DNA from 4 places in the Pseudomonas sp. LBUM1679 genome. Region 4 is predicted to be linked to each of the others. Evidence: predicted binding sites of a transcription regulator. Region 4 holds the regulator's gene; each other region holds the start of a gene.

Region 1 (6,992 bases), 1.3 Mb from region 4:
TCCCAAACACTGCAGTTCCCTGTGGGAGCGGGCTTGCCCGCGAAGGCGTCGGCACATCCAACAGTAATATTGACTGGTACAACGTTATCGCGGGCAAGCCCGCTCCCACAGGGTTCTTCATCGGTTGTGGAATCGTGTCAACAAAAAAGGCCTCCCGAAGGAGGCCTCTTTGTCACGCCGCTTGCGCAGGCGCTACCGGATCAGCAGCTGTAGTACAGCTCGTATTCCAGTGGGTGTACGAAGGTACGTACCTTGATTTCTTCTTCGCTTTTCAGGGCGATGTAAGCGTCGATGAAGTCGTCGCTGAAAACGCCGCCTTTGGTCAGGAACGCACGACCTTTGTCCAGCTCTTCCAGGGCTTCTTTCAGGCTGCCGCAAACTTGTGGGATCTCTTTCGCCTCTTCAGGCGGCAGGTCATACAGGTTTTTGTCAGCAGCGTCGCCAGGGTGGGTCTTGTTCTGGATACCGTCCAGGCCGGCCATTACCAGGGCAGCGAAGGCCAGGTACGGGTTGGCTGCCGGATCCGGGAAGCGAGCTTCGATACGGCGAGCGCGAGGGCTGGACACGTAAGGAATACGGATCGAAGCGGAACGGTTGCGAGCCGAGTAGGCCAGCATCACTGGAGCTTCGAAACCTGGGACCAGACGCTTGTAGGAGTTGGTCGACGGGTTGGTGAAGCCGTTCAGGGCCTTACCGTGCTTGATGATGCCGCCGATGAAGTACAGGGCGGTGTCGGACAGGCCGGCATAGCCTTCGCCAGCGAAGGTGTTCTTGCCATCTTTGGCGATGGACAGGTGAACGTGCATACCCGAACCGTTGTCGCCGTACAGCGGCTTAGGCATGAAGGTCGCGGTGCGGCCGTATGCGTCGGCAACGTTGTGTACGCAGTACTTCAGGGTCTGAACTTCGTCAGCCTTGGCCACCAGGGTGTTGAACTTCACACCGATTTCGTTCTGGCCGGCAGTCGCCACTTCGTGGTGGTGAACTTCGATGACCAGGCCCATTTCTTCCATGGCGTTGCACATGGAGGTACGGATTTCGTGGTCGTGGTCGAACGGCGGAACAGGGAAGTAGCCGCCTTTGACGCCTGGACGGTGGCCACGGTTGCCGCCTTCCACGTCCTGGTCGGACATCCACGAACCTTGTTCGGAGAAGATTTTGAACATGGAACCGGAGATGTCGGACTTGAACTTCACTTCGTCGAAGATGAAGAATTCAGGCTCTGGACCAACGAATACGGTGTCGCCGATACCGGTCGACTTCAGGTATTCCTCGGCACGCTTGGCGATCGCACGTGGGTCACGGTCGTAGCCTTGCATGGTCGAAGGCTCGATCACGTCGCAGACCAGGATCAGGGTCGGCTCTTCGGTGAACGGGTCGAGAACGGCAGTGCTGTCGTCCGGCATCAGGATCATGTCGGAGGCTTCGATGCCTTTCCAGCCAGCGATGGAGGAACCGTCGAACATTTTGCCTTCTTCGAAGAAAGCGTCATCCAGCGCGTCGCGAGCCGGCATGGTCACGTGATGCTGAGTGCCTTTGGTGTCTGTGAAGCGCAGATCAATCCACTTGACGTCATGATCTTTGATGAGTTGAACCGACTTCGACATAGTGTCCTCCGGGTGGATTCGGGCTTGGGTAGTGGAAGGCCCTTGGAATGTGGGTGATGCCGGCGCGAATACTCTGCCAAGGCAACCTGCCTCACAAGGGAGCAAATTGCATGCCAGTGCCCCATCATGGTTTTTTTGCCCCAATATCACGCTTATAAAGGCGCAATCAGTCATAAAGAACAAATTCACGCCCTGTAATGTGGCGCTCAATTCAATAAATGACCTGTTTTGGTGCGCGCGAAACCTTCTGTACATTAACTGGTTAAACCTTGAGCAATTTCCGCTATAATCCGCGCCCCCCTTTTTCGGCTGGCCCAGCGCGCGCTGTTTTCATGAAACTAATCGTAAAAGTCTTTCCCGAGATCACCATCAAGAGCCGCCCTGTACGGATGCGTTTCATCCGCCAGTTGGCCAAAAACATCCGTACCGTGCTCCGCGACCTGGACCCGGCTGTGGTGGTGAACGGTGTGTGGGACAATCTCGAGCTGGAAACCCGCGTCAGCGAGCCCAAGGCCCTGAAGGAGATGACCGAGCGCCTGAGCTGCATGCCGGGCATCGCGCATTTCCTGCAGGTCGATGAATACCCGCTGGGTGATTTCGACGACATCGTCGCCAAGTGCAAGCAGCACTTCGGCGAGGCGTTGGCCGGGAAGATCTTTTCGGTGCGCTGCAAACGTGCCGGCAAGCATGAATTCAGCTCGATGGACGTCGAGAAATACGTCGGCAGCCAGCTGCGTCGTCAGTGCGGCGCCGCCGGAATTTCGCTGAAAGAGCCTGAAATCGAAGTTCGCATCGAAATTCGCGACAAACGGTTGTTCGTGATCCACAACCAGCACAACAGCATCGGTGGTTATCCGTTGGGGGCCCTGGAACAGACGCTTGTACTGATGTCCGGCGGCTTCGATTCCACCGTTGCCGCTTACCAGATCATGCGCCGCGGGCTGATGAGCCATTTCTGCTTCTTCAATCTTGGCGGGCGTGCCCATGAGCTGGGCGTCATGGAGGTCGCGCATTTCATCTGGAAGAAGTACGGCAGCTCCCAACGCGTGTTATTTGTCAGTGTGCCGTTCGAGGAAGTACTGGGAGAAATTCTCGGGAAAGTCGATAACAGTCATATGGGTGTAGTTTTGAAGCGTATGATGTTGCGCGCTGCTTCCCGTATTGCCGATCGGCTGGAAATCGAAGCGCTGGTCACCGGCGAAGCGATTTCCCAGGTATCGAGCCAGACGCTGCCGAACCTGTCCGTGATCGACTGCGTGACCGACAAGCTGGTCTTGCGTCCGCTGATTGCCAGTCACAAGCAGGACATCATCGACCTGGCCAACGAAATCGGTACCGCCGACTTCGCCAAGCACATGCCGGAATACTGCGGGGTCATCTCGGTGAACCCCAAGACCCACGCCAAGCGTCCGCGCGTGGAGCATGAAGAGAAAGAATTCGACATGGCGGTACTCGAGCGTGCGCTCGAGAACGCCAAACTGGTGCCGATCGATCGCGTGATCGACGAATTGGGCCAGGACTTGCAGATCGAAGAAGTCAGCGAAGCACTGGCGGGCCAGATCATCATCGACATCCGTCACCCGGATGCCGCTGATGACGAGCCGTTGGAACTCGCTGGCATTGAGGTACAGACGATGCCGTTTTATGCATTGAACGCTCGTTTCAAGGAACTGGACCCTACTCGCCAGTACCTGCTGTATTGCGACAAAGGCGTGATGAGTCGCCTGCATGCCCACCATTTGCTCAGTGAGGGGCATGCCAATGTGCGCGTTTATCGACCGAGCTAAGAGCCCGGGGCTGTTTGCCTGTGGCCTGCGTCACCGGCCCCCCGACGCCGCCGTCAAGCTGTAACGGCAAGGCCTGACTCTACTGTTAATCGCTGCCAAGACTTGTCAGCGCACCGAATCCTCTGATCGAGATACACAAGTGATCGAAAATCTACGCAACATCGCCATCATTGCTCACGTTGACCATGGTAAAACCACCCTGGTAGACAAACTCTTGCGTCAATCCGGCACCCTGGAGCGCAACGAGCTCAACGACGAGCGCGTGATGGACTCCAACGACCAGGAGAAAGAACGCGGTATTACCATTCTGGCGAAAAACACCGCCATCAACTGGAACGGCTACCACATCAACATCGTGGACACCCCGGGCCACGCCGACTTCGGCGGCGAAGTTGAACGCGTAATGTCGATGGTTGACTCCGTTCTGCTGCTGGTTGACGCTCAAGACGGCCCTATGCCGCAAACCCGTTTCGTGACCAAGAAGGCTTTCGAAGCCGGCCTGCGTCCAATCGTGGTCATCAACAAGGTTGACCGTCCAGGCGCGCGTCCGGACTGGGTTCTGGACCAGATCTTCGACCTGTTCGACAACCTCGGTGCTACCGAAGAACAGCTGGACTTCAAAGTCGTCTACGCCTCGGCCCTGAACGGCATTGCCGGTCTGGAACACACCGACATGGCTGAAGACATGACCCCGCTGTACCAGTCGATCGTCGACAACGTACCAGCACCGAAAGTCGACCGTGACGGTCCGTTCCAGATGCAAATCTCGGCACTGGACTACAACAGCTTCCTGGGCATCATCGGCGTTGGCCGTATCGCTCGTGGTCGCGTCAAGCCGAACACCCAGGTTGTTGCGATCGATGCCGACGGCAAGCGCCGCAACGGCCGTATCCTGAAGCTGATGGGTCACCACGGTCTGCACCGCGTTGACGTTGAAGAAGCAGCTGCCGGCGACATCGTCTGCATCAGCGGCTTCGAGTCGCTTTTCATCTCCGACACTCTGTGCGATCCACAGAACGTTGAAGCGATGAAGCCGCTGACCGTTGACGAGCCAACCGTTTCGATGACCTTCCAGGTTAACGATTCGCCGTTCTGCGGCCGTGAAGGCAAGTTCGTCACCAGCCGTAACATCAAAGAGCGTCTGGACAAGGAACTGCTCTACAACGTTGCCCTGCGCGTTGAAGAAGGCGACACCGCCGACAAGTTCAAAGTGTCTGGCCGTGGTGAGCTGCACTTGTCCGTACTGATCGAAACCATGCGTCGCGAAGGCTTCGAAATGGGTGTTGGTCGTCCGGAAGTGATCATCCGTATGGTTGACGGCGTGAAGCACGAACCGTACGAAAACGTGACCATCGACCTGCCGGAAGAATCGCAAGGTTCGATCATGGAACAGATCGGTATCCGTAAAGGCGACCTGACCAACATGGTTCCGGATGGCAAGGGCCGTGTGCGCCTTGAGTACAACATCCCGGCTCGTGGCTTGATCGGTTTCCGTAACGAGTTCCTGACCCTGACCTCCGGTGCAGGCATCCTGACCTCGATCTTCGACCGTTACGACGTGATGAAGTCCGGCGACATGTCCGGCCGTCAGAACGGCGTGCTGGTGTCGGTGGCTACCGGTAAGGCGCTGACTTACTCGCTGGAAACCCTGCAAGCTCGCGGCAAACTGTTCCTGGGTCACGGCGAAGACGTGTACGAAGGTCAAATCGTCGGCATCAACAGCCGCGACAACGACCTGGGCGTCAACCCAACCAAAGGCAAGAAGCTCGACAACATGCGTGCTTCGGGTAAAGACGAAACCATCGCTCTGGTTCCGCCTATCCGTTTCACCCTGGAACAAGCGCTGGAATTCGTTCAAGAAGACGAATTGTGCGAAGTCACTCCTAAGTCCATCCGTCTTCGCAAGAAGATCCTGGGCGAAAGCGAGCGTACCCGCGCTGCCAAGAAGTCCGGTAACTAAGTCATTTAGTTAGCTGGCAAAAAAACGCCCCCGACCGCAAGGTCGGGGGCGTTTTTGTTTGTCTGGGTTTTTTGTGTTGCCTGAGCTGGCGCCATCGCGGGCAAGCCCGCTCCCACAGTGGTTTGGGGGGGGCACATAACCTGCGTTCAGCGCCGAACCCTGTGGGAGCGGGCTTGCCCGCGATGGGGTCCGGTTAGGCAGCGAGATTCTGGATCAGAACTTCTCGAGGGTCCGACGGCTCTCGCTGGTCTCACGCGCCACTTCTTTAGGTTTGTAAGCGCAATACCCCGGCCGAGGCCCGATTTTCGGGTGATTACGGCAAGTATCCGGGCGCTTTTCATAAATAGTGCACAGACGGCTCTTACGATCCAGGTACAGGCAATCGTTGTTGCTCATGCGCTGGAGGGTGAAGATCTCGGACTTCTGGTTGTAGCGCTCGACGATCCCTTCCTTCTGCAAGCGCTTGGCGATGTTCTTCGCTGGCTCGCCGCGCTCGAATTCGTCGACAATACCGATACGGATCAGATCCTTGATCTTGACCTCGACTGGCAGCGTGCAGCAGCTGGACACGCAGGAACCGCACATCGGCGCAGAGTACTTGGCCCAGGTATCGAGGCGATCGATCTCCGCGGCGGCGATCAGGTTGGACTTCATCATCGATTGTTACCAGCGTGTGCATCAGGGCGCGCGATCATACCGGGACTGGTGGATTTTTGAACAACCTTTCGCCAGATTTTTTCATGAATTGCCCAATGACCGCTGTATTCCGGCACGGGCCCTGCATTCTTTCCGGTGCGCGACAAGGTAATGTGGATCTATCTCACACTAACGGGAAAAACTGCCGAACCAGAGTTCCAACGACCTGTCTGACCGTCTAGGCTCAACTATTCCACGCTCGCCCGAGGTCCTATCGATGACTCAAGAACCACTTGTTCGCGAAGCCGAGGTGGCCGCATTTCGCGACGCCGTCTTGACCAAGCTCACCTATGCGGTGGGCAAAGACCCGGATCACGCCTTCGACCACGACTGGTTCGAGGCCATAGCCCTGGCAGCGCGCGATCACATGGTCGAGCACTGGATGGATCACACCCGGCAGATCTACCGCAAAGGTCAGAAACGGGTTTATTACCTCTCCCTGGAATTTCTCATCGGCCGGCTGCTCTACGACAGCCTGAGCAACCTCGGCCTGCTGGACGTGGCCCGCGAGGCCATGACCGAACTCGGCGTCGACCTTGAGCGCATCCGCCTGCTGGAGCCCGATGCGGCCCTTGGCAACGGTGGCCTCGGTCGTCTGGCCGCGTGCTTCATGGAAAGCATGTCGACCCTCGGCATCGCCGGGCACGGCTACGGCATTCGTTACGAGCACGGCTTGTTCCGTCAGGCCATCGTCGATGGCTGGCAGCAGGAACAGACCGAACACTGGCTGGATTTCGGCAACCCGTGGGAGTTCGAGCGGCCGGAGGTGGTTTATCCGATCGGTTTTGGCGGCAGCGTCGAAACCGTCACCGACGAAACGGGCAAATCCAAGCAAGTCTGGACCCCGGCGGAAACCGTGCGCGCGATTGCCTACGACACCCCGGTGGTCGGCTGGCGCGGGGCGAGCGTCAACACGCTGCGCCTGTGGCGTGCCCGTGCCAT
Region 2 (6,992 bases), 850 kb from region 4:
GACCAGTGCGCATAGCAACGCCGATGGCGCTATCAAGCGTCAAAGCAAAGCGTCAATAGTGTATGGTCTGCTTGCTGCGCTTTTGTATGGTGCAAGTTTCTGGATTCAGGGGAAATATACCCTGCCCATACTTGGGCCGATTACCATGTTGTGGCTTGGCTACGCGGTTGGTCTATTTCTTTTGTTCTTTCTGGTGCTGAAAGTGGATGCAGGTCTGAAATTACCTTCTGCGAAAAGTTTCGGTACCTTGACGAGTGCCAGCTTATTGAACTTGGGCGGGTTCTCTGCGTTTTCGTTCGGCGCGATCAGCGGTTCCGTGTCGGTAGTGACAGTAATTAGTACTTTGTCAGGTGGGATAGCGGCGGTATTGGGTTATTTTTTCTTTAAAGAGCGTCTTGGCATGATACAGGTGGTAGGCATTGTCTTGGTTCTGGTGGGAGCGATAATTCTACATTTGTTTCACTGAGTCTTAGCGCCGATTCTGTCCAAAAATGCTGATCGTTATATGTAAGGCATTTCCTTAAAAGCATTCGGATTGCTCTGTCAGACCCAACACGCCGCCAAGGAAGGCCGACTACCACCGCCTGAAGCTTCGGGACTCAGCTCCATTTGTCCTTCGTCTTGTTGGCCAGTCAGTGGCACCGGGTGATGGATTGGCGAGCTCCAAAATGGGGCGTTTCAAGGAGGATTTACATTTGAAATATTGACTAGAGGTGGGCATTAACGAATCATCGTTTTTGAGGACTGCAACTGCGCATTCGTCGGGACTGGGCACCAGCTAAGGCCCCCCCGCATTTTTGGCAGCAGAGAAAGCTGGTTTCTCTGAAGTAGTGACGATGGGTTCGCCTGTCGGATTCTGAACCCAAGGTCGCAAGGCTGGGAGCTAAAGAATCGCTGCGACTACTCCTCAAAATTACCTAAAAGGCGTCCGGTGGACGCCTTTTTTATTTCTGATTCGGTATTGCTCGTGGTACCTGTCCGACTAGCTTCTTTTGCCGGCCAGTAAACCAACTGGCTCAAGTTCTTTGCCGTGCGCGGCGGCGACTTCAAAATAGCGGCGTTGATTGACCGATATATTTCCGGCCAGCCGAAGTGCTTCGGCGTGAAACGCTGCAATTTGTAGCAGTTTTGCCTTTCGTTTTTTTTGGCTCATACACACCTCGTGCTAGATCTGACCACAGAAGGTAACGGAGAGAGACGGGGATACGAAATCAGGTGTGAGAGGCAGTTTTTGTAGGACTGTTCCGAAATGTATGAAGGCCAATGCCTGAATAGCGGGGGCGCTCTTGTGTGCTCGAGGGGGCTGCTTATGATCACAGCAGATCAAGCCACCCGGAGAAGGGAATATGAACACTAATGGAATGCGCTCGATTCATCCCGGAGAAATCCTTGAGCAGGAGTTTCTTGAGCCATTGGGCGTCACGGTGGCTGATCTTGCTTGCCAGCTTCCTGATTTCGAGATTGAACTGACAAAACTTGTAGCGCAGAGCACGGGAGTCAGCCCAGACCTTGCCAGAAAGCTGGCCACTCACTTCAATACCACGCCCGATTTTTGGCTGAATCTGCAATCGACCTACGAAGTGCGCAGTGACGATATCGAGCGTGGTTAGGTTGACTATAACGACTGGAATACTCGCGACGCTTTTTTCACCACGGCACATTGACCGCGTGTTGTGCCGGTTCTTCATTCGGCAGCAGGTGCGGCACATCTTGCAACCGAATCCACGGCTGGTTGTTCCAGTGCAGCAAGCTTAGCGACATCTCTGGCCAGTCCAGTCTGCTCAGGATCGGGCGTTCGGTTGAGGCGGGTTGCTGGGCGTCTCTGAGGGCTGGCACTACTTCGTGGGTCAGCCATTCGCGCAGGCCTCGATATTCTGGGCAGTAGTGATAGACCAGGAGCGCGTAAACGCCGGATTCGCTGATCAGCAGGGTATTTTTGATGCTGCCGTGGGTGAGTATTTTTGCGGTTTGGCGTTGGTCGGGGTCGAGTTTTCGGAGGGTGCGTTCGTCGAGGAAGAGGCGCAGCAGTCGGCCGAGGTCGCGGGCGCTGAACCAGGGCTGGTTTTGCAGGAGGAGGGCGTGGAGGGGGAGTTTGTGGCGGGTGAAGATGTGGGGGATCAGATAAGTGTCATCGCTATTCATTGATACAGCTCCTTTTGCTTGAAAGGGCTGCCAGCAATCGTCGCCAAACGATTGGGTGGCAGCTGTACGCGGGTTGGCGAACCGGAGCAAAAGGAACCCGGCAGACCCGAAGGTCTCCCACGCACAGCCGCCATGACTCGAGTCGATGGTCGTCGTGCGCCTTAAGCTTTCCGGGTCGCCAAACCCAGTGCTGAACATTCAGCAGTGGGTGAGCATAGGAACCGGGGCTTTGCGGCGCAATCGGACGGCGGTGGTGATGTTTGTAGGACGTTGCTGAGATGTTTGCGGGGCTTGAGATCAAAAGATCGCAGCCTTCGGCAGCTCCTACAGGGGGGTGGTCGAGCCGGTGTGGGGTGGCGGAAGACCGAGGTGACCCTATTCGCGGGCAAGCCCGCTCCCACAGGGATTGCGGGGTTATTCGGTTGGTGGGTTGAGCTTGGCTTCCAGCTCGGCCACTTTTGCTTCGAGACTTTCCAGTCGTGCCCGGGTTCGTGCCAGTACGACCATCTGGCTGTCGAATTCTTCCCGGCTCACCAGATCCAGCTTGCTGAAGCCGCTCTGCAACAAAGCCTTGAACTGGCTTTCGATTTCGCTTTTCGGCAGTGGGTTGTCACCGCTGAAGAGGCGGGAGGCGGTGCCGCTCAGGGCGTCGAGGAAGTCTTTGGGCGCGAGCATGGGAAAGGTCCTGGAAACTAATGGCGAGCAGTGTATCACGCAGTGTCTATAGTCAATCCCGACCGCAGGGATGCACGCTTTTCGCGCAGGCTGACGGACGGCGGCGCACTGTTGTTGTGCGTATCCGTCATGCCAATTAGGCGAAGGGGCTCAAGGCAGCGACCAAGGCATTGAATTTAATGGGTTTGGGCAAGGTGGCAAGCTTTCTGCTTAGGCGATAGTGACCCATGCACTGATGCAGTCGCTGTGACGAAGCAGTGCGCCAAGCGAAACGGGGAGTTTCGTCAGGAGCGGTTAGCTGGCGTCGGACGGGCAGGTAAGGCCGACGATGCGTTACAAAGCCAGGCACTGCGCTTAGACTTGAGTCGGGTTTGTTTTCCTGGGGCAAGTCCACCAATTCGGGAGAGAGTTTTCATGAAGCTAGTCACTGCCATCATCAAGCCGTTCAAGCTGGACGACGTACGCGAGTCGCTGTCCGAGATCGGCGTGCAGGGCATTACCGTTACTGAAGTCAAAGGCTTCGGTCGGCAGAAGGGTCACACCGAGCTGTATCGCGGCGCGGAATACGTGGTCGATTTTCTGCCCAAGGTGAAAATCGATGTCGCCATTGACGACAAGGATCTGGATCGGGTTATCGAGGCGATAACCAAGGCTGCCAACACCGGCAAGATCGGTGACGGCAAGATCTTCGTGGTCAATCTGGAACAGGCGATTCGCATCCGTACCGGCGAAACCGATACCGACGCAATCTAAGCCGCCACCACCCCAACGCCCCAGGAGAAAACAATATGACTCTGCGTAAATTCGCAGGGCTAGGAGCCCTGTTGTCCCTCGTAATGCCCAGCCTGGTCATGGCGGCAGACGAAGTGGCGGCCCCAGTCCTCAATTCGGGTGACACTGCCTGGATGCTGACCTCGACAGCCCTTGTGCTGTTCATGACTATTCCCGGCCTCGCGCTGTTCTACGGCGGCATGGTTCGGTCGAAAAACATTCTTTCCGTGATGATGCAGTGCTTCGCCATTACCGGTCTGATCAGCATCCTGTGGGTCATTTATGGCTACAGCATCGCGTTCGACACCACCGGCATGGAGCAGGGCGTCGTCAATTTCAACTCGTTCTTCGGCGGCATGGGCAAGGCATTCCTCGCCGGTGTCACGCCATCGAGCCTGACCGGTCCCGCGGCGCTGTTTCCTGAGGCGGTGTTCATCACCTTCCAGATGACCTTCGCCATCATCACCCCGGCGTTGATCGTCGGTGCCTTTGCCGAGCGGATGAAGTTCTCCGCCATGCTGATCTTCATGGGCATCTGGTTCACCCTGGTGTATGCACCGATCGCGCACATGGTCTGGTCCGGCAACGGCGGCCTGATGTGGGACTGGGGCGTACTCGACTTCGCGGGCGGCACCGTGGTGCACATCAATGCCGGTGTGGCCGGTCTGATCTGCTGCCTGGTACTGGGCAAGCGCAAAGGTTTCCCGACCACTCCGATGGCGCCGCATAACCTCGGCTACACGCTGATGGGCGCGGCCATGCTGTGGGTCGGCTGGTTCGGTTTCAACGCCGGTTCCGCTGCAGCGGCCAACGGCACTGCCGGCATGGCGATGTTGGTCACCCAGATCGCCACCGCCGCTGCCGCACTGGGCTGGATGTTCGCCGAGTGGGTCACCCACGGCAAACCAAGCGCACTGGGTATCGCCTCGGGTGTGGTAGCGGGTCTGGTCGCCATCACGCCGGCCGCAGGCACCGTGGGCCCGATGGGCGCGCTGGTGATCGGTCTGGCAGCGGGCGTGGTGTGCTTCTTCTGCGCCACCACCCTGAAACGCAAACTCGGCTATGACGATTCCCTGGACGCCTTCGGCGTGCACGGTATCGGCGGTATCCTCGGCGCGATCCTGACCGGTGTATTCGCCGCTCCGGCCCTGGGTGGTTTCGGCACCGTGACCGATATCGGTGCACAGGTGTGGATCCAGCTCAAGGGCGTGGGCTTCACCGTGATCTACACCGCGATCGTCACCTACATCATTCTCAAGGTGCTGGACGCCGTCATGGGGCTGCGTATCACCGAAGAAGAAGAGGCCGTCGGCATCGACCTGGCACTTCACAACGAGCGCGGCTACAACTTGTAAGAACGCGCCTGAAAATTTGCCCGGCTTGCCGGGCATTTTTTTGTCTGGAGTTTGTCAGTGAAGGAACAGCTGAAAGGTTTTTTCGTACAGGTTTCGTGACGTTTACGCGGCGTGTTTTTGTACGGCCAATGGCTTACATGATTGAAGGAATATTAGGGCCTTTGTTTTTTCCCAGAGCGCGCTAGAATGCGCCCCGAACGTGCGGAGAACTGTATGTGGCAACAGACTCTGATTACCTTGCGGGCGAGGCCCCGGGGCTTTCATCTGGTAACGGACGAGTTACTCGCCGGCCTGCCTGAAATCAAGGCATGCCGGGTCGGTCTGTTGCATTTGTGGCTACAGCATACCTCGGCCTCGTTGACCATCAACGAGAACGCCGATCCGGCGGTACGTCGCGACTTCGAACGATTTTTCAATCGTCTGATCCCACAAGGAACAGACGGCTATGAGCATAACGACGAAGGTCTGGACGACCTCCCGGCGCACTTCAAGGCCAGCGTGCTTGGCTGTCAGCTCAGTTTGCCGATTCAGGCAGGCCGATTGGCGCTGGGGACCTGGCAAGGCGTTTATCTGGGCGAGCACCGTGATCAGGGTGGTGCTCGTAAAGTCCTCGCCACCCTGCACGGTGAAGAGGCAAAGCCGTTGGTCCCAATGGCGGTTGAATTTTTTCCGGCAGCCGTCGACAGACGGCAAAGCTGGGCTATAACTAATCTGCTTTTCGCAAGTCATGAGGTAGAACATGAGCGACGATGATCTGGAAAACGACGACCTCGAAGTAGGCGACGACGAAACCGAAGAAGGCCTTGAAGCGGTGGCGGAAGACGTCGCTGAAGACGACGGCGGTGAAACGCCCGTTCCAACCGCCAAAGGCAAGGCCAAGGCTGCGGTATCGGTCGATGAGCTGCCGAGCGTCGAAGCCAAGAACAAGGAACGCGATGCCCTGGCCAAGGCCATGGAAGAGTTCCTGGCGCGGGGCGGCAAGGTGCAGGAAGTGGAGGCCAATGTGGTCGCCGATCCTCCCAAGAAGCCTGACAACAAGTACGGTAGCCGGCCTATCTGAGCCTCTGCCCGTGCTTGCTGAAAAAGCCCGCCGTCGCTGCGGGCTTTTTCTTGGGGGCGGGAAAATCAGGAGCCTGGCGGTGATCCCCTGTAGGAGCTGGCTTGCCAGCGAAGGCGGTGTGTCAGTCGATACATGTATTACTGAAAGGACGCCTTCGCTGGCAAGCCAGCTCCTACAGGGGTTTTGCGGTGTTTGTTGGGTTGAGGTTCAGGCCGAGCCTGCATTCCACCGCGCCAACAACGCCGGCAAATCGCTCAGGCTGCGAATCTCCGCGTCCGGCAAACGATCCGCTTCCCAGGCTTTGCCCGCCGGGTTGAACCAGATCGCCCGCAACCCCGCCTGCTGCGCTCCGGCAATGTCATCGCCCGGATGATCGCCGACATGCACCGCCGTCTGCGCCGTTGCCCCGCCACGCTGCAATGCCTCATGAAACAGTCGCGCGTCGGGTTTGCCGATGCCGATATCTTCAGCACACAGCGCAAACTTGAAGTAATCCGCCAGCCCTAATCGGCGCACATCGGCGTTGCCATTGGTGACCACGCCCAAGGCGTAATGCTTGGCCAGTGTCTCCAGCGTCGGTTCAACTTCAGGGAACACTTCGATCTGGTGCCGCGCATGCAAAAACACTTCAAAGCTCTTGTCAGCCAGGTCCGAAGCCTGACCATGGTCGTAGCCGGCTTCTTCCAGCGCGTGGAACAACACGCGCCGACGCAGGGCGCTGATGCGGTGCTTGAGGCCAGGCTCGCTGCTCAAAATCCGTTCACGAATGGACCACAAATGCTCCACCGGCACGGCGCCCAGGTTTGGTGCGTGCTCGGTCAGCCATTCACGCAATATGGCTTCGGCGCTGACGATCACCGGGGCGGTGTCCCACAGGGTGTCGTCGAGGTCGAAGGTGATCAATTTGATGGTCATGAATCATCGCCTTTAATACGTTTGGCCCGTGGATGGGCGCTGTCGTAGACCGTCGCCAGGTGCTGGAAGTCCAG
Region 3 (6,992 bases), 730 kb from region 4:
TACCCGGCGATCGATATCGAAGCATCCATCAGCCGGGTCATGCCGTCGGTGGTGTCAGCCGAACACATGGCCCGCGCCCAGTACTTCAAGCAATTGTGGTCGCGGTATCAGCAGAGTCGCGACCTGATCAGCGTCGGCGCCTACGTCGCCGGCGGTGATCGGGAAACCGACCTGGCGATTGCCCTGCAACCGCAGTTGGTCAAGTACCAGCGCCAGGGCCTGAACGACAGCATCAGCCTGGGTGAAAGCGAAGCCTACCTGGGTTCGATCTTTGCCCCTGCGGCCGGCGGCTAACCGGCCATGGCCCAGAGTCGCGCAGCCCGCCTGGCACCGGTGGTGGACATGGCGGAAAAGGTCGAGAAAGCCGCGGTCCAGCGCCTGGGGCATTTTCAAGGGCAGGTCCGTCTGGCCGAAAGCAAACTCGCCGACCTCGAAGCGTTTCGGCTCGACTACCAGGAGCAATGGATCGTGCGCGGCAGCAGCGGCGTTTCCGGTCAATGGTTGCTGGGGTATCAAGGCTTCCTCGCGCAACTGGGCACGGCCATCGATCAGCAACGACAGAGCCTGACCTGGCATCAGAACAATCTGAACAAGGCACGGGAAACCTGGCAGCAGGCGTATGCCCGGGTCGAAGGATTGCGCAAGCTGGTTCAGCGTTACATGGACGAGGCGCGACGGCTGGAAGACAAACGCGAGCAGAAGCTGCTGGATGAATTGTCGCAGCGGTTGCCGCGGCAGGATCCGTATTGAATCGGTAAGACCGCGTTATCGTTCATCGCGGGCAAGCCCGCTCCCACAGGTTTTGTGTCGTATTCATATGTTGTGAACGACACAAAACCCTGTAGGAGCGAGGCTTGCCCGCGAAGGCGTCCTCGGCCCCACCACAACTACCAGCCTTGCCCCCACCCCCGCCAAGTGCTAAACCTTCTACACGTACGTTCCCCAATGACAAGGAAGCCGTTCATGTCAGTCTTATCAGAAGTATCCCCCGATGGACAAAAGCTGACGATTTCGATCAAGGGACGATTCGATTTCGCCAAGCATCAGGAGTTTCGTGACTCCTACGAGGACAAGAAACTCTCCGCCGTCGTCGTCGACTTGAAAGAAGCCACCTACCTCGACAGTTCGGCACTGGGCATGTTGCTCTTGCTGCGCGATCACGCCGGTGGCGACGATTCCGACATTCGCGTGGTCAACAGCAGTTCCGACGTGAAGAAGATCCTCGCCATCTCCAATTTCGACAAACTGTTCGACATCAGTTGAGCGGCATGCAGGCGCCGCTCGAATCGCTGACGGTCCTGATCGCCGAAGACAGCGCGGCCGATCGCATGCTGCTGTCGAGCATCGTCCGGCGCCAGGGCCATGCAGTGCTGACGGCCGCCAACGGTGCCGAGGCGGTCGAAGCGTTCCGTCAGCAACGCCCGCAGCTGGTGTTGATGGACGCGATGATGCCGGTGATGGACGGCTTCGAGGCGGCACAGCAGATCAAGGCGTTGGCCGGCGAAACCCTGGTGCCGATCATCTTTCTGACGTCGCTCACCGAAAGCGAAGCCCTGGCGCGCTGTCTGGAGGCTGGGGGCGACGACTTTCTGGCAAAGCCCTACAACCAGGTGATCCTCGCCGCCAAAATCAAGGCGATGGACCGCTTGCGCCGGTTGCAGGCCACCGTGTTGCAGCAGCGTGACCAGATCGCCCGGCATCACCATCACCTGCTCAATGAGCAGCGGGTGGCCAAGGCCGTATTCGACAAGGTGGCCCATTCCGGTTGCCTGAATGCGCCGAATATCCGCTACCTGCAATCGCCCTACGCGCTGTTCAACGGTGACTTGCTGCTGGCCGCGTTCACCCCGGCCGGCGACATGCATGTATTGCTCGGGGATTTCACCGGCCATGGCTTGCCGGCGGCGGTCGGGGCCATGCCCCTGGCTGAAGTCTTTTATGGCATGACGGCCAAGGGCTACGGCCTGGCCGAAACCTTGCGCGAGATGAATGCCAAGCTCAAGCGCATCCTGCCGGTGGACATGTTCTGCTGTGCCACGCTGCTGTGCCTGAGTTTTCAGCGGCGTTCGGTGGAGGTGTGGAACGGCGGGATGCCGGACGGTTACCTGCACAGCATCGCCACGGGTGAGCGCACGCCGCTCAAGGCTCGGCACTTGCCGCTCGGTGTGCTGAGCCCGCAAACCTTTGACGATCGCACTGAAGTGTTGCCGATGGCCGTCGGCGATCGGGTGTTTCTGTTATCCGACGGCGTGCTCGATACCTGCGATACCCAGGATCAACTGTTTGGTGTCGAGCGACTGCAGCAGGTGTTTGCCGCCAATCGTCAGCCTGATGAGTTGTTCGCCGAGATCGAGCAGGCGCTGCGCGATTTTCGCGGCGAAGCCCGTGACGACGTCAGCATGGTCGAGGTCAGCTTGCTGGAGGCGGCGCAGATGAGCCCGCCGGCGATGGTGTATTCCGACAGTGGCCAGTCCTGTCCGCTGGACTGGTCGGTGTGTTTCGAGTTTCGCGCGGCCACGCTCAAGCGCTTCAACCCGCTGCCCTCTCTGTTGCAGTTGCTGCTTGAGGTCCATGGGCTGCGGGCGCAAAGCGGGGCGCTTTACAGTGTGCTGGCGGAACTGTATTCCAACGCCCTGGAGCATGGCGTACTGGGCCTGGACTCCAGCCTCAAACGGGATGCCTCGGGTTTTACCCGCTATTATCAACAGCGCAATACGCGCCTGGATGAGTTGCGCGATGGCTTCATCCGGGTACATCTGCAGGTGACACCGAAGGGCGAAGGCGGTTGCCTGACGGTTCGCGTTGAAGACAGTGGCAAGGGTTTTGATGTCGATCGGGTGCTGCAGCTGCCCGCTGATGGTGTCCGTCTGTCGGGACGTGGCATCGGTCTGATCCGTCAATTGAGCCGTAATGCCAGCTGGTTCGACGATGGTCGAAGTGCCCGCGTGGAATTTTTCTGGGAGGCTCTGGCATAATCCACGCATTCTTGATCAAGGAGTGAGCAAGTGGCTGACACACATCTGGACCGCGACGTGCTGAGCGCGTTGCAAGAAGTCATGGAGGATGAGTATCCGCTGTTGCTGGATACCTTTCTCGCTGACGCTGAAGAACGCCTGGTACTGTTGCACAAGGCAGACGATGCCCAGCAACTGATGAATGCTGCCCACAGTTTCAAGGGCAGCAGCAGCAACATGGGCGCCATTCGCCTGGCCCGGTTGTGCCATGAGCTGGAGCAATGCGCCAAGCAGAAACGCCTCGCCGGCGTTGAACAACTGGTGGGCGAAATTGACGGCGAATTCGCCCTTGTCCGACCGCTTTACGAGGCCGAGCGTCAGCGCGCTCTTGCCGACTAGGACAACTGTGTTGGCGCTTTTCGCGCCGCTCACCTGAACCTGGCGCGACCCTTGCTTTGCTCTCCGTCAACTGTACCTACGTTCCCAGTGCGGCGGAGACCGTTTCATGCCCGTTACCCCCAATATGCTTCTGCAGGCCGCCGCCCAGACCAAGGCCAAGGCGGCATCCGCCAATACACCGGCGCAGGTCGCCGAGCCCGGGGCCAAGGCCTCCAGCTTCGCTCATGTCTACGCCAATCAGGCTCGGAACACAGGTTCTGCAGGGAACGACGGGCCGGCCAAGCCCATGCGCGACACCGCCGCTGAGGGGCCGGGCAAAAAGGACCTCAGCCACGACAAGGCTGCCGCCCCGAAACCGGCCGTTGCCGATAGCGGCAAATCCTTGCCCGCCGATAAACCGGCGGCCGACGACCCGATCGCCGACGATGGTTCGGATGCCGCTGACGCCTCTGTCACCGAGGCGACGGGCGAGCCAACCGTCGATCCCGCAGGGCCGACACTCGTTGCGCAAACTCCGCCAGCGGTAGTCGCGGTGCCGCCCCTGGGCGAACAGCCGGTGGTCGCGGCAACGACGCCGGCCGTCACCGTCGACGCCACGTTCGATCCCCAGGCCGACCCCCTCGATGCCCTGCCAGCCTTGCGCTTGGCCATGGAGCAGGGCGGGCACGTTTCCGCTTCGAGCCAGGCTCGGCCACCAGCGCTGCCGACCTCGGCCGAAGCCGATGGCGAGCCGGCTTCGGCACAAAACCTGATCGCCGGCACGGCGAGCATGCTTGACGTGCAGGCCGAAAAGGACAGCACCGAGGGCGGGGACAAGGCCTTCAGCGGCCTGCTCGATGACGGCTTGAAAGACTTGAAGACCGCCAGCAGCGATACCCGTGTCGACGATTTCGCCAACCGCCTGGCGGCGTTGACCCAGGCGGCCACGCCGAAAACCGCTAACGCATTGCCGGTGAACCAGCCGATCGCCCTGCATCAAAGTGGCTGGACCGAAGAAGTGGTGAACCGGGTCATGTACCTGTCCAGCGCCAACCTCAAGGCGGCCGACATCCAGTTGCAACCGGCCGAACTCGGGCGCCTCGACATTCGGGTGAACATGGTGCCGGATCAGCAGACCCAGATCACCTTCATGAGCGCGCATCCAGGTGTTCGCGAAGCGCTCGACGGGCAGATGCATCGCCTGCGCGACATGTTTGCGCAGCAGGGCATGGGCCAGGTTGATGTCAATGTGTCCGACCAATCCCGTGGTTCGCAGCAAGGACAGGACCAGGCACAGCACAGTCACGGCGGGCGGACCAGCGCCAGCGGTGGTCGCCTAGATGCCATGGATGACGAGCGTGCGCCAACAGTCGCCGAAGTGGCGGCCAGCGCTACCAGCATCGTCGGCTCCAGCGCAGTCGACTACTACGCCTGATCAAGCCCAACCCCCCCTGTAGGAGCTGGCTTGCCAGCGAAGACGGTATACCAGCCAATACATCTATCGACTGACACACCGCCTTCGCTGGCAAGCCAGCTCCTACAGGGGGCGTGCGGTGTGTCAGCTAATACACATGTTGACTGACACACCGCCTTCGCTGGCAAGCCAGCTCCTACAGGGGGCGTGCGCGGTGTGTCAGCTAATACACGTATCGACTGACGTGCCGCCTTCGCTGGCAAGCCAGCTCCTACATGGCATAACACTTGCTCTTGCCAAGCCTGCGACTGTGAAACCCCGATTAGTGACGGATTATTGGCATGGCGAATAGCGAAGACGCGGTTAAAGACCCCGCAACCAAACGCAAGATCAAGCTGATCATTGTGACAGTGGTTGCCCTGCTGCTGGCGATCGGCTTGTCCGTGGGGGCCACCTGGTACTTCATGCACAGCCCCCGGAGCACGCCAGTCGCCGCGCCGCAAACCTTGGATGTCGGCAAACAGCCGGCGGTTTTCGTGCCCCTGCTTCCGGCCTTCATTGCCAACTACAACCAGAACGGCCGGCAGCGCTACATGCAGGTGAGCATCACCATGCTGGGTCGCGATCAAGCCGATCTGGACGCGCTCAAGGCGCACATGCCGGTGATCCGCAATAACCTGGTCATGCTGTTCTCCGGGCAGGACTTCGCCACCCTGGCATCGCCGGTCGGCCAGGAAATGTTGCGGCAGAAAGCCACGGCCAGCGTCCAGGAAGTGGCGCACAAAGAACTCGGCAAAGTGGTCATCGAACAATTGCTATTCACTAATTTCGTACTGCAGTAGGAACACGACATGGCCGTGCAGGACCTGCTGTCCCAGGATGAGATCGACGCGCTGTTGCACGGTGTCGACGATGGTCTGGTACAGGCCGATATCGCTGCCGAACCCGGCACCGTCAAAAGCTATGACCTGACCAGCCAGGATCGCATCGTCCGTGGACGCATGCCGACCCTGGAGATGATCAACGAACGCTTCGCCCGCTACACCCGCATCAGCATGTTCAACCTGCTGCGCCGCTCGGCGGACGTTGCCGTCGGTGGGGTGCAGGTGATGAAGTTCGGTGAATACGTGCACTCGCTGTACGTGCCGACCAGCCTCAACCTGGTCAAGATCAAACCGTTGCGCGGTACCGCGCTGTTCATCCTCGATGCCAAGCTGGTGTTCAAGCTGGTGGACAACTTCTTCGGCGGCGACGGCCGTCACGCCAAGATCGAAGGGCGCGAATTCACCCCGACCGAACTGCGCGTCGTGCGCATGGTGCTCGAGCAGGCCTTCGTCGATTTGAAGGAAGCCTGGCAGGCGATCATGGAAGTCAACTTCGAGTACATCAACTCGGAAGTGAACCCGGCCATGGCCAACATCGTCGGCCCGAGCGAGGCCGTGGTGGTGTCGACCTTCCACATCGAACTCGATGGCGGTGGCGGCGACCTGCACGTGACCATGCCCTATTCGATGATCGAGCCGGTGCGCGAAATGCTCGACGCCGGCTTCCAGTCGGACCTCGACGATCAGGACGAGCGCTGGGTCAACGCCCTGCGCCAGGACGTGCTGGATGTCGACGTGCCGATCGGGGCCACGGTTGCCCGTCGCCAGTTGCGCCTGCGGGACATCCTGCACATGCAGCCGGGGGACATTATCCCGGTCGAGATGCCGGAAGAAATGATCATGCGCGCCAATGGCGTGCCTGCGTTCAAGGTCAAGATGGGCTCGCACAAAGGCAACCTCGCGTTGCAGGTGATCGAGCCGATCGAGCGCCGTTGACCGGCGCGCAGCACATTCGCTTTTAACTGACGGCATCCCTTTGAAAGGGTTGCACGCCGAGGACACATGATGGCTAACGATATGCATACCCAGGACGACCAGGCACTGGCTGATGAATGGGCTGCGGCCCTCGAAGAAGCCGGTGACGGGCAGGACGACATCGACGCCTTGCTCGCTGCCGATGCGGTCAATTCGTCGTCCAACCGTCTGCGGATGGAAGAGTTCGGCGGCGTGCCGAAAAACAACAACCCGGTCACCCTGGACGGGCCGAACCTGGACGTGATCCTCGATATCCCGGTGTCGATCTCCATGGAAGTCGGCAGCACCGATATCAGCATCCGCAACCTGCTGCAACTCAACCAGGGTTCGGTGATCGAACTCGATCGCCTGGCCGGTGAGCCGCTGGACGTCCTGGTCAACGGTACG
Region 4 (6,992 bases):
GCGGTCAGCGATACGCTGCTGGGCTTCGGCGCCGGGGTGATGCTCGCGGCGACGGCGTTTTCGCTGATCGTTCCGGGTATCTCGGCCGCAGAAAACCTGGGGCTGACACCTTGGGCGGCCAGCGGTTTGATCAGCTTCGGCATCATGCTCGGTGCGTTCGGGCTGTTTCTGGTGGATCGCAAGGTGTCCGGTGCGTCGCCGGAGATGCTCGTGGGGACCGTTGAACATCCGGTGATTCCCCCGCGCATCTGGCTGTTCGTGTTTGCCATCATTGCTCACAACATACCGGAAGGCATGGCAGTGGGCGTCTCGGCCGGTGGCGGGATGCCGGATGCCGACAGTCTGGCCATGGGTATTGCCTTGCAGGATGTGCCGGAAGGGCTGGTGATTGCGTTGGTGTTGGCCGGGGCAGGGATGTCGCGGGTCAAGGCATTCCTGATCGGCGCGGCGTCAGGGTTGGTCGAGCCGGTCTTCGCGCTGTTATGCGCCTGGCTGGTCAGCCTGGCCGAGATGCTGCTGCCTTTGGGGTTGGCGCTGGCGGCGGGGGCGATGCTGTTGGTGGTGACCCATGAAGTCATTCCCGAGTCGCGTCGACACGGTCATGACAAGCTGGCCAGCTTGGGGTTGTTGATCGGGTTTTGTTTGATGATGGTGATGGATACGGCTTTGGCGTAACACGGCCTGTGTAGGAGCGAGGCTTGCCCGCGAATGCCGTTACGCAGTGGAACTGATGAGCCGTGTCATCGTTCTTCGCGGGCAAGCCTCGCTCCTACATGGGCGAGTTTACTCACCTTCGTCGAAGTAGTTATTGATCAACGCCACCAGCGCATCCAGCGCTTCCTGTTCCTGCTCGCCTTCGGTACTCAAATAAATCCTGGTGCCCTTGCCAGCCGCGAGCATCATCATCGCCATGATGCTTTTGCCATCGACCGTTGACTCCGGGGTGCGTCCTACCCTGATCGAGCAATCCTTGAACTGACCGGCCACGCCGACAAATTTTGCAGATGCACGGGCATGCAGGCCCAGCTTGTTGATGATTTCGATTTCCAGAGCAGGCATCGCGATGTGAATCCTTTAGCTGAGGTCGCGGTGGCGGACCTGGACGTTCTTCAGGGTTTTTTGCAGGGCCTGACCCAGGCGTTCGGTCAGGTAGACGGAGCGGTGATGCCCGCCGGTGCAGCCAATGGCGATGGTGACATAAGCGCGATTGCTGGCCGCAAAGCGCGGCAGCCACTTGAGCAGGTATGTAGAAATGTCCTGGAACATTTCTTCGACGTCCGGCTGTGCCGCCAGGTAGTCGGCGACCGGCTTATCGAGCCCGGACTGTTCGCGCAACTCCGGCTTCCAGTAGGGGTTCGGCAGGCAACGCACGTCGAACACCAGGTCGGCGTCCACCGGCATGCCACGCTTGAAGCCGAAGGATTCCACGAGGAACGCCGTACCGGGCTCCGGTTGATTCAGCAGGCGCAGCTTGATGGTATCGCGCAGCTGATACAGGTTCAGGTTGGTGGTGTTGACCTTGAGATCGGCGAGGTCGGCAATCGGCCCGAGCAGGGTGGTTTCATCGCTGATCGCCTCCGCCAGTGAACGGTTGGCGTTGCTCAGCGGGTGACGCCGACGGGTCTCCGAAAAACGTTTGAGCAAGGTTTCTTCGTCGGCGTCCAGGTACAGGACATCGCACTGGATATGCCGGCTGCGGACTTCTTCCAGCAGCTCGGGGAAGCGTGAAAGGTGGCTCGGCAAGTTACGCGCGTCGATGGACACGGCAACCAGCGGCTGGGCGAGTTCAGTGTGGATCAACGCACGTTCGGCCAGTTCCGGCAGGAGCCCGGCAGGCAAGTTGTCGATACAGTAGAAGCCGTTGTCCTCGAGAACATCGAGCGCGGTGCTTTTACCTGAGCCGGAGCGGCCACTGACGATGATCAAGCGCATGATTACGGACCGTTTTGCTCGTCCAGGACAACCTGATACAAGGCTTGATTGCTCGGGGCGCTGCGCAGCTTTTCGCGTACTTCCTTGCGATCGAGCATGCTGGCAATCTGACGCAGCAGCTCCAGGTGCGCATCGGTAGCCGCTTCCGGGACCAGCAGAACGAACAGCAAGTCAACCGGGGCGCCATCGATGGCGTCGAAATCAATGGGTGCGTCGAGGTGCATCAAGGCGCTGATGGGTGAGGTGCAGCCCTTGAGGCGACAGTGGGGAATGGCGATGCCGTTGCCAAAACCGGTCGAACCGAGTTTTTCACGGGCAATCAACGCCTCGAAGACAACTTGCATCTCCAGATCCGGCACTTCGCGATGGATTAGGTTGGCAATTTGTTCGAGGGCTTTCTTTTTACTGCCGCCCGGCACGTTCACGAGGGAACGGCCGGGGGTCAGGATGCTTTCAAGTCGGATCATGGGTTGGGAGTGTTAACGACCGGTCGCGCCCTGGAGGAGGCTTTGGGTCTTTTCCTTATGCTTTTTGAGTTGTTTATCCAGCTTGTCGGTCAATGCGTCGATCGCCGCGTACATATCGGTATGTTCCGCGTTGGCGACGACTTCATTGCCGGGAATATGCAGCGTGGCTTCGATTTTCTGCTTCAGCTTTTCGACCGTCATCGTGACCTGCACGTTGGTGATCTTGTCGAAGTGCCTCTCCAATCGTTCGAGTTTTTCGCCGATGTAGGTGCGAAGAGGTTCGGTCACTTCCAGTTGGTGTCCACTGATGTTGACTTGCATACAGCTTCTCCTTCGTTGCCAGTGCATAAAGCGGCAGGCAGAAATGCCTGCCACTGGAACGCTGTGGCGTGGCTCTACATCAACCGCTTGCGTTCGCTCGAAGGCGCGATCCCGAGGGATTCGCGGTACTTGGCGACGGTGCGGCGAGCCACCTGAATGCCTTGTGCCTCCAGTAAACCAGCGATCTTGCTGTCACTCAACGGCTTTTTCTGATTTTCCGCTGCAACCAGTTTTTTGATGATCGCGCGGATCGCCGTGGACGAGCATTCACCGCCTTCGGAGGTGCTGACGTGGCTGGAGAAAAAGTACTTCAATTCATAGATGCCCCGAGGGGTGTGCATGAATTTCTGCGTGGTCACCCGGGAAATCGTCGACTCGTGCATGCCGACCGCTTCGGCGATGTCATGCAGCACCAGCGGTTTCATGGCTTCGTCGCCGTATTCCAGGAAGCCGCGCTGATGCTCGACGATCTGGGTGGCCACCTTCATCAGGGTTTCGTTGCGGCTCTGCAGGCTCTTGATGAACCAGCGGGCCTCTTGCAGCTGATTGCGCATGAAGGTGTTGTCGGCACTGGTGTCGGCGCGGCGCACGAAGCCGGCGTATTGGGCGTTGACCCGCAGCCGTGGCACCGATTCCTGGTTCAGCTCCACCAGCCAGCGCTCGTTGTCCTTGCGCACGATGACATCGGGGACGACGTATTCGGCTTCACTGGACTCGATCTGCGAGCCAGGACGCGGGTTGAGGCTCTGCACCAGTTCGATCACCTGGCGCAGCTCATCTTCCTTGAGCTTCATGCGGCGCATCAACTGGCTGTAGTCGCGGCTGCCAAGCAGGTCGATGTAATCGCTGACCAGGCGCTTGGCCTCGGCCAGCCAAGGGGTCTTGGCGGGCAACTGGCGCAATTGCAGCAACAGGCATTCGCCCAGGTTGCGGGCGCCGATGCCGGCGGGTTCGAATTGCTGGATGCGATGCAGGACGGCTTCTATTTCGTCGAGTTCGATGTCCAGTTCCGGATCGAAGGCTTCGAGAATTTCGTCGAGGGATTCGTCCAGGTAACCCTGATTGTTGATGCAGTCGATCAGGGTCACGGCTATCAGGCGATCGGTGTCGGACATCGGTGCCAGGTTCAGTTGCCAGAGCAGATGGCTCTGCAGGCTTTCACCGGCCGACGTACGGGTGGTGAAGTCCCACTCGTCGTCATCGTTGCTCGGCAGGCTGCTGGCGCTGGTCTGGTAAACGTCTTCCCACGCGGTATCGACGGGCAGTTCGTTGGGAATGCGCTCGTTCCAGTCACCTTCCTCGAGGTTATCCACCGTCGGGGCGGTTTCCTGGTAGGAGGGTTCCGACACGTCGGCATTGGGGAGCTGTTCGGCTTTGTCGGCCAAGGGGTCGGCGTTATCGAAGTCGTCGCCTTCTTCCTGGCGTTCGAGCATCGGATTGGACTCCAGGGCCTCCTGGATTTCCTGTTGCAGGTCCAGGGTCGACAATTGGAGCAGGCGGATGGCCTGTTGCAGCTGCGGTGTCATCGTCAGCTGCTGGCCCATTCTCAAGACTAGCGATGGTTTCATGGCAGGGGCTTAACACCTTATTCGCCGGCGCACATGCGCCATCCACTACAGGGCGCCGGAGCGCCAAACATAAGCAAATTATATGCCCGAAACTTTAGCGTTTGCCTAGAGCGCTGTAACAATAAAAAAGTGTTGATTTTTTATCGAGACAAGCGCTTGGGCGACAAGGCGGACACCGCTTACAGGCGGAACTCATGGCCCAGATACACTTCCTTGACCAGTTCGTTGGCCAGGATGGTGGCAGAGTCGCCTTCGGCGATCAGTTGGCCATCGTTGACGATGTAGGCGGTTTCGCAGATATCCAGGGTTTCGCGGACGTTGTGGTCCGTGATCAGCACGCCAATGCCCTTGGCCTTGAGGTGGTGGATGATCTGTTTGATATCGCCCACCGAAATCGGGTCCACGCCGGCGAAAGGTTCGTCGAGGAGGATGAATTTCGGGTTGGTGGCCAGTGCGCGGGCGATTTCCACGCGGCGGCGTTCGCCACCGGACAGGCTCATGCCGAGGTTGTCGCGGATGTGGTGGATGTGGAATTCCTGCAGCAGGCTTTCCAGCTCCTTGCGGCGACCGGCCTTGTCGAGTTCCTTGCGGGTCTCGAGGATCGCCAGGATGTTATCGGCCACCGAGAGTTTACGGAAGATCGACGCTTCCTGCGGAAGATAGCCGATACCGGCTTTCGCGCGACCGTGCATCGGCTGGTGGCTGACGTCCAGGTCGTCGATCAGTACACGGCCCTGATCGGCCTGTACCAGGCCGACAATCATGTAGAAGCAGGTGGTTTTGCCGGCGCCGTTAGGGCCAAGCAAGCCGACGATCTGACCGCTGTCGATGGACAGGCTGACGTCGCGCACGACCTGGCGGCTCTTGTAGCTCTTGGCCAGATGCTGAGCTTTCAGAGTTGCCATTACTGGGCCTTTTGCTCGTCGGATTTCTTTTTCGGCTGGATCACCATGTCGATGCGCGGGCGTTCTTCGGTGACTTTGGTGCCGGTGGCGCGGCCAGCGTTAGCCAGTTTCTTGACCGTGTCGTAGACGATTTTTTCGCCTTGGGTGACGTTGCCGTCCTTGTCGATGACTTTGGCGCGATCGATCAGCACGACGCGGTCTTGCGAGGCATGGTACTGGATAGTGACGCCATAACCCTGAACCGGCTTGGAGTCGCCGGCAGTCTGCATCTGCTCGAAGTAGGCCAGGTTGCCCACCGAGGTCACCACGTCGACGTCGCCGGAAGCGGTGCGGGTGATGGTCACGGTGTTGCCGGTGACCTTCATCGTGCCCTGGGTGATGATCACATCGCCTTTGTAGGTGGCGATGCCTTGCTTGTCGTCCAGTTGGGCGTCGTCGGCCTGAATGCGGATAGGCTGGTTTCTATCGTCCGGCAGAGCCCAGGCGCTCACGCTTCCCAGTGCTGCGCCCAGACTGAGCAAAATAGGGAGGGTTTTAACGAGCCTCATACTGTCCTCTTACGTTCGATAGCAGGTGTATCCTGCTTTCTTTCAAATACGCTTTCATGCCCGTGCCGGTCGACACGCCACCAGCGCCGTCGATTCTAACGGGTTGCTCGGTCTGCGCATATTGCTGCTGCGGGAACACGGTCATGCGACTGCTGGTGATGATGGTCGTGCGCTTTTTTTCGTCGGTTCGGGCGATACGTACCGAGTCGATCAGTTCGACTTCGGTTCCGCCGGAATTGACTTCGCCGCGTTCGCTCTGCACATGCCACGGAAACTCGGTACCGCGGAACATGTTCAGGTCCGGTTTGCTGACCAGCGTCACGTCACTGGCCTTGAGGTGTTCGACCTTGTCGGACGTCATGTCGTACTGCAATTTGCCATCTGGCAGGTACTGCACGCTATGGGTGTTGGTCGCGTACCAGTCGATCCGGGTTTCATCGGCCTTGACGACCGGCTTGTCGAGGAAACGCTCCGGACTGATGTTCCAGTAGCCGACCGCCGCGAAAATGGCGGCGATGCAGCCGAACACCAGGAATTTGCGAATCTTTTTGCTCAGCATAGTGGGCTCACAGGTACGCGGCATTGGCCGCATCGAGGCGGTCCTGGGCGCGCAGGATCAATTCGCAGAATTCGCGAGCGGCACCTTCGCCACCACGGGCCTGGGTGATGCCGTGGGCGTGTTCGCGCACGAAACTGGCGGCACTGGCCACCGCCATGCCCAGGCCGACGCGGCGAATGACCGGCAGGTCCGGCAAGTCGTCGCCGAGGTAGGCGACCTGTTCATAGCTTAGGTCGAGTTTGGCAAGAAGCTCGTCGAGCACCACCAGTTTGTCTTCGCGACCCTGGTACAAGTGTGGAATGCCTAGGTTTTTCGCGCGTCGCTCGACCACCGGGGTCGTGCGCCCACTGATGATAGCGGTCTGCACGCCGGCTGCCATCAACATCTTGATGCCCTGGCCGTCGAGCGTGTTGAACGTCTTGAATTCGCTGCCGTCTTCCAGGAAGTACAGGCGTCCGTCGGTCAGTACGCCGTCGACGTCGAATACCGCCAGTTTGATGTTCTTGCCGCGTTCCAGCAGATCGGTCGTCATTACATTACTCCTGCACGCAGCAGATCGGACAGGTTGAAGGCGCCGATCGGACGGTCCTCCTTGTCCACCACCACCAGTGCGTTGATTCGATGGTCTTCCATGATTTTCAGGGCTTCGGCGGCCAGCATTTCAGCGCGAGCCGTCTTGCCGTGAACGGTCA

The links. Region 4 encodes sigma-54, which starts transcription at its own class of promoters, with help from an activator protein. Its sites were predicted from a motif close to ANTGGCATNNANNTTGCTNT; they were not measured.
Positions count from the first base shown of each region.
Region 1: glnA (glutamate--ammonia ligase) is a predicted target of sigma-54. The motif match lies at 1,706-1,725, and genes of this name have one in related genera.
Region 2: glnK (P-II family nitrogen regulator) is a predicted target of sigma-54. The motif match lies at 3,011-3,030, and genes of this name have one in related genera.
Region 3: ACA062_RS24790 (flagellar hook-length control protein FliK) is a predicted target of sigma-54. The motif match lies at 3,392-3,411, and genes of this name have one in related genera.

Region 1 is NZ_CP166774.1:316,954-323,945, forward strand. Features, by position in the region: gene glnA (glutamate--ammonia ligase) at 201-1,607, opposite strand; gene thiI (tRNA uracil 4-sulfurtransferase ThiI) at 1,940-3,394, shown strand; gene typA (translational GTPase TypA) at 3,534-5,354, shown strand; gene ACA062_RS01535 (YkgJ family cysteine cluster protein) at 5,568-6,008, opposite strand; gene ACA062_RS01540 (glycogen/starch/alpha-glucan phosphorylase) at 6,268-6,992, shown strand, end outside.
Region 2 is NZ_CP166774.1:7,048,952-7,055,943, reverse strand. Features, by position in the region: gene ACA062_RS32355 (EamA family transporter) at 1-466, shown strand, start outside; gene ACA062_RS32350 (hypothetical protein) at 983-1,153, opposite strand; gene ACA062_RS32345 (HigA family addiction module antitoxin) at 1,347-1,610, shown strand; partial or broken gene ACA062_RS32340 (BRO-N domain-containing protein) at 1,616-2,142, opposite strand; gene ACA062_RS32335 (accessory factor UbiK family protein) at 2,557-2,817, opposite strand; gene glnK (P-II family nitrogen regulator) at 3,232-3,570, shown strand; gene ACA062_RS32325 (ammonium transporter) at 3,606-4,943, shown strand; partial or broken gene ACA062_RS32320 (secondary thiamine-phosphate synthase enzyme YjbQ) at 5,157-5,573, shown strand; gene sutA (dormancy-specific transcriptional regulator SutA) at 5,683-6,003, shown strand; gene ACA062_RS32310 (HAD family hydrolase) at 6,211-6,918, opposite strand; gene xerC (tyrosine recombinase XerC) at 6,915-6,992, opposite strand, start outside.
Region 3 is NZ_CP166774.1:5,464,467-5,471,458, reverse strand. Features, by position in the region: gene fliI (flagellar protein export ATPase FliI) at 1-294, shown strand, start outside; gene fliJ (flagellar export protein FliJ) at 301-750, shown strand; gene ACA062_RS24805 (STAS domain-containing protein) at 964-1,263, shown strand; gene ACA062_RS24800 (ATP-binding SpoIIE family protein phosphatase) at 1,269-2,975, shown strand; gene ACA062_RS24795 (Hpt domain-containing protein) at 3,006-3,353, shown strand; gene ACA062_RS24790 (flagellar hook-length control protein FliK) at 3,460-4,767, shown strand; gene fliL (flagellar basal body-associated protein FliL) at 5,088-5,588, shown strand; gene fliM (flagellar motor switch protein FliM) at 5,598-6,566, shown strand; gene fliN (flagellar motor switch protein FliN) at 6,636-6,992, shown strand, end outside.
Region 4 is NZ_CP166774.1:6,198,942-6,205,933, reverse strand. Features, by position in the region: gene ACA062_RS28340 (ZIP family metal transporter) at 1-675, shown strand, start outside; gene ACA062_RS28335 (HPr family phosphocarrier protein) at 784-1,059, opposite strand; gene rapZ (RNase adapter RapZ) at 1,075-1,932, opposite strand; gene ptsN (PTS IIA-like nitrogen regulatory protein PtsN) at 1,935-2,399, opposite strand; gene hpf (ribosome hibernation-promoting factor, HPF/YfiA family) at 2,412-2,720, opposite strand; gene ACA062_RS28315 (RNA polymerase factor sigma-54) at 2,795-4,288, opposite strand; gene lptB (LPS export ABC transporter ATP-binding protein) at 4,468-5,193, opposite strand; gene lptA (lipopolysaccharide transport periplasmic protein LptA) at 5,193-5,741, opposite strand; gene lptC (LPS export ABC transporter periplasmic protein LptC) at 5,728-6,300, opposite strand; gene ACA062_RS28295 (KdsC family phosphatase) at 6,308-6,832, opposite strand; gene ACA062_RS28290 (KpsF/GutQ family sugar-phosphate isomerase) at 6,832-6,992, opposite strand, start outside.